One region of the Herbaspirillum sp. Her3 genome, then DNA from elsewhere that is predicted to be linked to it. Evidence: riboswitches for the same ligand, from Rfam matches in the RefSeq annotation. Region 1 holds a riboswitch; the other holds the start of a gene.
What was found. Region 1 has a riboswitch for cobalamin ahead of ACVC5H_RS09925 (TonB-dependent receptor). Riboswitches for the same ligand answer to the same signal wherever they lie in the genome.

Region 1 (3,710 bases):
AGCGCCAGTTGCTTGCCGCTGTTGTCGCCCTCGTCGAAGCGCGCATTGACGTGCTGGTAGGTGGCGGTCGCGCCCAGTGTCTCGGTCAGCTGCACGCGCCCTTCCAGCTCCACGCCCTGATGGCGGGTCGGCGCCAGGTTGCTGTTGGCGCCGAAGCCGCCATTGGCGGTGGGGTCGTAATACAGTTCGTCGCGCACGCGATGGCGGAACCAGCGCACCGTCACCTGGCGTGCTGCATTGCCCAGGGTCGCACCCAGTTCCAGGTCATGCGAGACCTGGGGCTTCAGGACTGCGCCGGTGGGCAAGGCCGTGTAACCGTTCTCGTCGGCCGTGGCCAGGCGATAGCTCTGGCCGGTCTTGACGAAGCCGCGCAGCAACGGCAGCGGTGCGTAGCTGGCCTGCAGGTCCCAGGCATTGACGGCACTGGTGCGGCCATAGGCGCCGGAGCCACTTAGCTGGGTGAACTGCTCGCGGCGCACGCCAGCGGCCAGGCGGGCATTGTGGTCGAACTCGATTTCATCACGCAGGTACAGCGCCTTCGAATGCTGGGATGCATCGCTGTCTCCATAGCTGGCGTTGGTGGCCGAACTCCATTCGGACAGGTCGACCCCGGCGATGGCTTCGTTCTTCCAGAGGCCGCGCTCCAGCACCTGGCGCAGGCGCGGCGAGAACTGCGTCACGCGCACGTTGGTCTGTGCGGACGAGCCGCTGCTGACATAGGTGGAGCGCGAGATCTTCTCGCGATGCGACAGCTCGGCGGCGACATCGATGTCGCCGAAGCGGCGTTCCAGGAAGGCCGTGATGCTGTCGTTGTCATAGGAACCATGGTCCAGCGGCTTGCTGCTCTGGTGCGCATTGGCCTCGTATTGCGCTTGCGTCAGGCTGCCCGGCAGGCCGAAATCGGCGCGCGAGAGGTTGGCGCGCAGGCCGAAGCGCCAGTCGCTGGCGAACCACTGCACCGTGGCACTGGCGTTCTCCTGGTTGGCACGGCTGTTGTCGCGCCAGTTGTCGGCGTGCGATTTGGCATAGCTGGCGTCGATGGACATGTTCTCCCAGCCGCGCGAGACCGCCGCCCGGCCGCCGCGCTGGCCGTTGCTGCCGGCCTCGGCCACCACGGTGCCGTGCGCCGCATTGGCTTGCGGGCGGCGCGTGATGATCTGGATGATGCCGCCGGTGGCGCCGCTGCCATAGAGCACGCTGCTGCCGCCGCGCACGATCTCGATGCGTTCGATGGTCTCGATGGGAATCGAGGACAGCAGCGGCGTGGTCAGCTCATTCTCCGAAATGCGCACGCCATCGACCAGCACCACCATGTTCTGGTCGCCATTGGTGCCGAAGCCGCGCAGGTCCAGCGGAAAATCGCGCGGACCGGCCAGGCTCTGGCGTCCGTAGACGCCACCCAGCTTGCGAATGGCTTCGTTGGCATCACCGATGCCGGCTTCACGGATCTGCTCGGCCGTGATGACGGTGGCCGCCACCGGCGGGAACGCCGGATCATTGGGAAAACGCGAGGCCGACACCACCACGGGCGACAGCGGCTGGTCGGTGTCAGAGCTGGCAGCCAGCGCCGGATGCGCCAGGGTGACCAGGATCAGCGCACAAGCGGTGCGCAGGGCAAAACGGGGACGTGGACCGCCGTGGCAGGCCCGGAAATAAACGATATGCATGAAAAAGACAGGTGATGAAGGTGTACAGCCTGCCTCCCCGCAAGCTGCATTCAACGGAAAACCGCACTGGTATTGCCTGTGCGGCTTCCTCCTGTTCTGGCCGGTCTCCGGACTGCAGGCGTGACCATCGGCCTTCCCATGCGGCGAAGTGAAGGTTCGCGCAAAAACACAGTGGCGTGGAAGATGGCGTTGCCGGCCATACGCAACGAATCAGAACGAATCGTCTCGCCACCGGCACCTGGTTACCGTTGCGGGGGCAGTACACCTTGGCCAGACCGCCTGCTGCCGAGCACCTGCAGCGGGCCTGGCGCGTGTTTCCCGTTCAACTGCCGGCGAGGACACGCCGGCGGGCACCAAAACCGCGCCATTGTAGGCGTGCAGCGTAGCCGCCACAAGCCCGGACCCCGGATGATGTAAATCAGCACAAGCCCGGGGCTGTTTAATTGCTTTCAAGAAAAAGCCGGATAGAATTCATGCTCAGCGTAGTTATATAGAACAAATTCGATATCTTTATCGAAAACATTTGATTCGCGGCCGCCGTCAGTTCTTTGAAGGCGGTCGAAAAATCGAAACAAATGGGGGATTTCACTCGCTGTTTGGCCGATGAGATGGCGGCAGGCAGTCCTATACTTGGCGCCATGGCATGGTCGAGGGGGACTTTTGCTGCTCAGCCGGCCTTACCTGTCATCCCTGAATCGTTGTCGTGGTCTGCGAGCCTTCAGACTTCGCCTTGGGCTGCCGATATCTGTCTGATATCGGGGTCGAGGTGGTTGCTGTGCCTCTTGGAACGACGCATTTGATCCGCCTACGGGCAACTTTGCACAGCAGTGCGCCCACGAGCGCACACCTTTGTTGGGAGAATCAGTAATCATGAGCGACGACGTTGATCTGGAAGCATTGTTTGACGAAATTTCCTCGCAGACGCTACCGGCCATGACTGCCGGCGACCCGGCTGCCGACGCCACCGCCCAGAGCACGGACGCGGCCGCTGCCGGCGAACAGGAGGACCAGAGCGACAAGCCCATGTACGAACGCCTGGGCGGCATCGTGCGCCTGCTGCATGACTCCATGCGCGAACTGGGCTACGACCGCTCGCTGACCGACGTGGCCGAGCAGATCGGCGACGCCCAGAGCCGTCTGGAACACATCGCCACCCTGACCGAACAGGCCGCCAACAAGGTGCTCAATGCCCTCGATTCGGGCATGCCGGCGCAAGACCGCCTGCAGGAGCAAGCCAAGGACATCAACGCCCGCTGGACCAAGCTGTATGCCGGTCAGATGACCATCGACGAATTCAAGGCGCTGGCGGGCGACTCGCAAAAGTTTTCGACCTCGGTGCTGGAATCGACCGAAGCCGAAAAGGCCCGCATGCTGGAAATCATGATGGCCCAGGACTTCCAGGACATCACCGGCCAGCTGATCAAGAAGATCGTGGCCATCACCGCCGCCGCCGAGCGCGAGCTGGCGCAATTGCTGCGCGACAACGCGCCGCCGGAAGTCAAGGCGCAGATCGATGCAGACAAACCGGTAACCCTGATGAATGGCCCCTCCGTGGGAGGCACCGCCATGGGTCAGGACGACGTGGACGACTTACTCGATAGCCTGGGGTTCTAATGGATGACGAAATGCTCAAGGATTTTGTCGTTGAAGCGTTGGAGCTCGCCACCAACGTGGAAGAGCACCTGCTGACGCTGGAACGACATCCTGATGACCTTGAAATCCTCAACGCGGTCTTCCGCGCATTCCACACCATCAAGGGTGGTGCCGGGTTCGTCAACCTGCCGGCCATGGTGTCGGCCTGCCACCTGACCGAAAACCTGTTCGATGCGCTGCGCACCGGCAAGGCTCCGGTCACGCCGCTGGCCATCGAAGCGGCACTGCAGGCCAGTGGCTTCGTGGCCGACCAGCTCAACGAATTGTCCAACGGTGCCGCGCCCGACAGCCTGGCCTCGATGCCGACCGAACTGAAGGACATCCTGACCCAGGCCATCGAAGGCAAGAGCGAAGCCGCCCCCGCTGCCCCTGCCCCTGCGCCGGCTGCTG
Region 2 (3,710 bases), 350 kb from region 1:
GTCTTGCGTCATGCCGCTGGTGATGGCTTGCAGCACCGGGCGGTCCAGTTGCTCCAGCACCGAGACCGACCAGCCGGCCGGCGTGATGCCACCAGCGGTGATCTCGCCCATGGCGAAGCTGGTGGTATTGATGATGAGATCAACCCGCCCCCCGGCAAAATAAGCCAGCGCGGGCGGCAGCGCGCTGCCGCTGCCGGACGAGACCCGCAGCGAAGACGTGAAGACCGGCAGCACGTCCATGCCGCGCGCCTCCAGTGCGGCGACCAGCGCATCGATGAAAGCGGTATTGCCCGAGAGCCAGTGCGCGCGGTAGAAGATGATGCCCACGGCCGGCTTGCCAGCGGGTGCGCTGGCGCGCAAGGCCAGCCAGTCGTCGAGGCTGGCATCCTGTTCCAGGTCGGGATGATAGAGACCATGTTCCGGCAAGGCTTGCGCAGGTTCGTAACCATAGCCGGAGAAGAGCAGTCGATCCGACAGGCAGCGCAGCAGTTGCGCCAGATTGACGCTGCCACCACCGTTGAAATAGGCCAGCGCCTGCTGCTGCACGTCCGCTGCGGCGGTGGAGGCGGCGGCCAGTTCGGCATCGGGTTCGCCGGTGCCGGAGAGCACGATCAGGTGCCGCCCCTCGGCGCGTGCGGCCCGCAACAGTTCCGGGAAACCGGCCACCGCGCCCAGCCGCCCCAGCACGCGCAGCACGATCACCCTGGCATGGGCCAGCTCGGCACGCAGCAGGGTCGAGAGCGTACGCAGCGGCTGGCCTTGCTCATCGGTACGGGATTGCAGGGCTTGCAGATCATAGCCGGCCAGCGGTGGAAAATCCGCCGGCAACTGGCTGCGCGCAGCGGCCAGCAGGGCCAGGTCGGTCGGGGCATGCGTCAGCAGGACGATGCGGGCCAAGGATTCAGACATCGCTGGCCTCCGGTTCCGGCAGCACGTCGCCGCTGCCCAGGCGATGGAAGATCAGCTCGCTCACTTCGCGTCCCCCCTCCAGGTGTTCCACCACCACGCGCTCGATGGCGCTGGCATCTTCGCAGCGATACCAGACGCCCTCGGGATAGACCACCACCACCGGGGCCTGCGCCTTGCAGGCCACCATGCAGTGGGTACGGGTACGCTTGACGCGCAGTTCGGGGCGGGCGTCGATCTGCTCGCCCAGCACGCCGAACAGGGCTTCGGCCAGTACGCCGTTTTCGGTACAACGCGGACCCACGCACATGAGCACGTGACGATGATGGGTTCTCATGGCTTGGATAGCTTTACTTTCCCCGGCGCCGCAACGCCAGACAGAGGTCCGACACGTCAGGACAAATCAGCCGAAGCGGCGATAGAAGAAACCGGTCAGCCCGCCCAGCGCCAGCCAGAAGATGGCATTGGCGGCGGCGGTGGCACGGATGAAGGCCTGCGCCAGTTCTTCCGGCGCGACGCTGCCGTGGACCTCGGGCTGGGGCGCGCCGATGAAGTGCGGTGCCACCAGCAGCATCACGCCGGCCAGCTTCCACGGCCAGCCACGGGTAAAGACGAACAGGCCCAGGCTGGCGGCGGTCATGGCCGCGGTCATCACCCACCAGAGCTGGCGCGCATGCAGCGGCGCGGCCAGGGTGCCGGGGACTTCAGGCGGCAAGCCCAGCGACGGCGCGACGAAGAACACGCCGTAACCGGCCAGGCCCCACAGCAAGCCGCTGCGCCAGCTGATCTTGCGGCCGCTCAGGGTAAAGGCCGCCACCAGCATCAGCGCAAAACCGACCGCCATGCTGACGTTGGCCAGCACGGTGTAGCCGGTGCGTTCAGCGCCGTCAGCGGGTTCCCAGGCATCGGCGTCATGGGCGTGCTCGTGCTCATGGGCATGCTCGTGGGCATCGGCTGCGTGGGCAGCTGATTCACCGGCCTTTTCATATTCCTCTGCCTTGAGGATGATCTTCTCGACCTGGAATTGCTGTACCCCCGACAGCAGCACGCCCGACAAGGCGCCTGCAATGACCACCGCCGACGCCATGCGCCGCAAGACCGTCCAGTTCATCGTCCGCTCCTCAGTGGCAAGGGAAGCCGGCCGAGTGGCGGCCATCGTGGGCGGCATTGTGCAGCTCGACCTTGGAGGCGAAGCCGGCACCGTAGATCAGCGCCACGCCCAGCGCAAAGGCCAGCAGCGAAGGCGCGATGCGGTCGCGCCAGACCTGGCTGCCGGTGTGAACGGAGGGGGTGGAGTCGGCGACTTGGCGGGCATTCAGACCGGAGGGAGTGGACATGCGCTTTCCTTGGACAGGTGGATGAAACGAAGGAAGCCACGCGGCGAGCGCCCAAGCACGATCCCGCCGTCATCGGACGGCGCCGGTTCACACCAGCGGGAAATGATGGAAGCTTTCCGCATGATCGCCCTCCGCGATGCATTGAAGAAGTTGCCACTGGCCGGTCTCCGGGCTGGCGAGGGGAAGCCTGGGCTTCGGGACAGGCGCCTTCCCATGCGCGCGGCACAGTGGCGTAGTGCGTGTCCTTCCTCGCTTACCGTTGCGGGGGCAGCGCCGGCCTTGGCGCGGTGCTGTGGCACCGGCCGCACCGGCTTCCCGTTTCAATCCCTGGCGCGGCTGCGCGCGGGATACCAGAAGCAATGCTCAAGGCACGAAGTATAAAGGCGGGGACCGGCTTGGGCAACCGCGATTGTCAGCGGAAGTGGTCAAGCTGCCTGCTGGCGGCGGCTTTAGCGGGGGGTGTCGGGACGCGCCGGCAGGCCCGGCGAGACAGGCGCCGGCGAGGATGAGGACGGCACGGGCGATGCCGCCAGTTTGTAATACAGGGTCATTTCCACACCCATGCGGCTGGGGATGCGGGCCACGTAGGCCGAGCGCTGGCGCGTGCCGCCGCCCTGCCCGTGCATTTCCATCAGGCACAGGTAGCGCTCGCCCAGGTAGCCCAGCATGGCAAACAAAGCCTTGTGCGGGCGTTCCAGGCGGGGCGCGGCGTCCGGGCTCAGGCCCACGGCGCGGTCGAGGTAGCCCCGGTGCGAGTTGACGAAGAGGTAGTCGCGTCCGGGCGGCTTGCCACTGGCATAGCCGATGCGCAGCATGCGGTTGTCGCCATCGGGCAGGTACAGGCTGTACGGCGACGCCGGGCCGCCTTCCATGACCTCGACCCGGCCTGCGACGGGATCGATGCTGACCGCGCTCAAGGGCATCTGGTCCACGGCCAGGCAACTATCGAGCACTTCTTCAGGCGGTGCTGGCGGCCCTGGCAACGCTGCCAGGCAGACGAAGAGCAGGATCAACGGCAAGCAGCGCAGCATGTTTGCCTTGGAACGGTACAAAGGGGCAAGGAAGCGGTTCAAGGGCGGCTCCTTCAGGCAACAGGGATGGGGGCGGGCGCGGCGAGGATCAAACCTCACCCCCATAGTTGCAGAAGGGCAATGCAATGAATATGAGAAAACTCTCAATGACGACAGGAAGTCTCTTCTTACTGGCTTTTTGAATGCTTGGCCTGCCTGGTCGTCAACGGCAGACCGGAAGCTGTCGCCTCTTCAGCGCGTCTGGCCCGCCACGCTGGCAAAGAGATCCAGGGAGATGAAATGCCACTGCGCTGCTTCGGCGTCGTACAGCGCGAGCTGGTTGATTTCCTGGCCGGGCGCGGTCGTGGCGGGTACCCGCTCGATGGCGCGGGCGGCATGCCGGTGTCGCTCGGGCGGGCTCAGTCTCAGCAGGCGGGCATCGGTCTCGCAGCGGGCA

Region 2: it holds a riboswitch for cobalamin, as region 1 does, so the genes downstream of both, ACVC5H_RS11545 (CbtB domain-containing protein) here and ACVC5H_RS09925 (TonB-dependent receptor) in region 1, are expected to answer to the same signal.

What each region holds. Positions count from the first base shown of each region.
Region 1 is NZ_CM176328.1:2,156,870-2,160,579, reverse strand. Features, by position in the region: gene ACVC5H_RS09925 (TonB-dependent receptor) at 1-1,667, opposite strand, end outside; gene ACVC5H_RS09920 (hypothetical protein) at 1,666-1,791, shown strand; cobalamin riboswitch at 1,749-2,040, opposite strand; gene ACVC5H_RS09915 (protein phosphatase CheZ) at 2,538-3,281, shown strand; gene ACVC5H_RS09910 (chemotaxis protein CheA) at 3,281-3,710, shown strand, end outside.
Region 2 is NZ_CM176328.1:2,508,359-2,512,068, reverse strand. Features, by position in the region: gene ACVC5H_RS11560 (cobaltochelatase subunit CobN) at 1-909, opposite strand, end outside; gene ACVC5H_RS11555 ((2Fe-2S) ferredoxin domain-containing protein) at 902-1,243, opposite strand; gene ACVC5H_RS11550 (CbtA family protein) at 1,310-2,017, opposite strand; gene ACVC5H_RS11545 (CbtB domain-containing protein) at 2,028-2,243, opposite strand; cobalamin riboswitch at 2,385-2,613, opposite strand; gene ACVC5H_RS11540 (hypothetical protein) at 2,693-3,316, opposite strand; gene ACVC5H_RS11535 (hypothetical protein) at 3,506-3,710, opposite strand, start outside.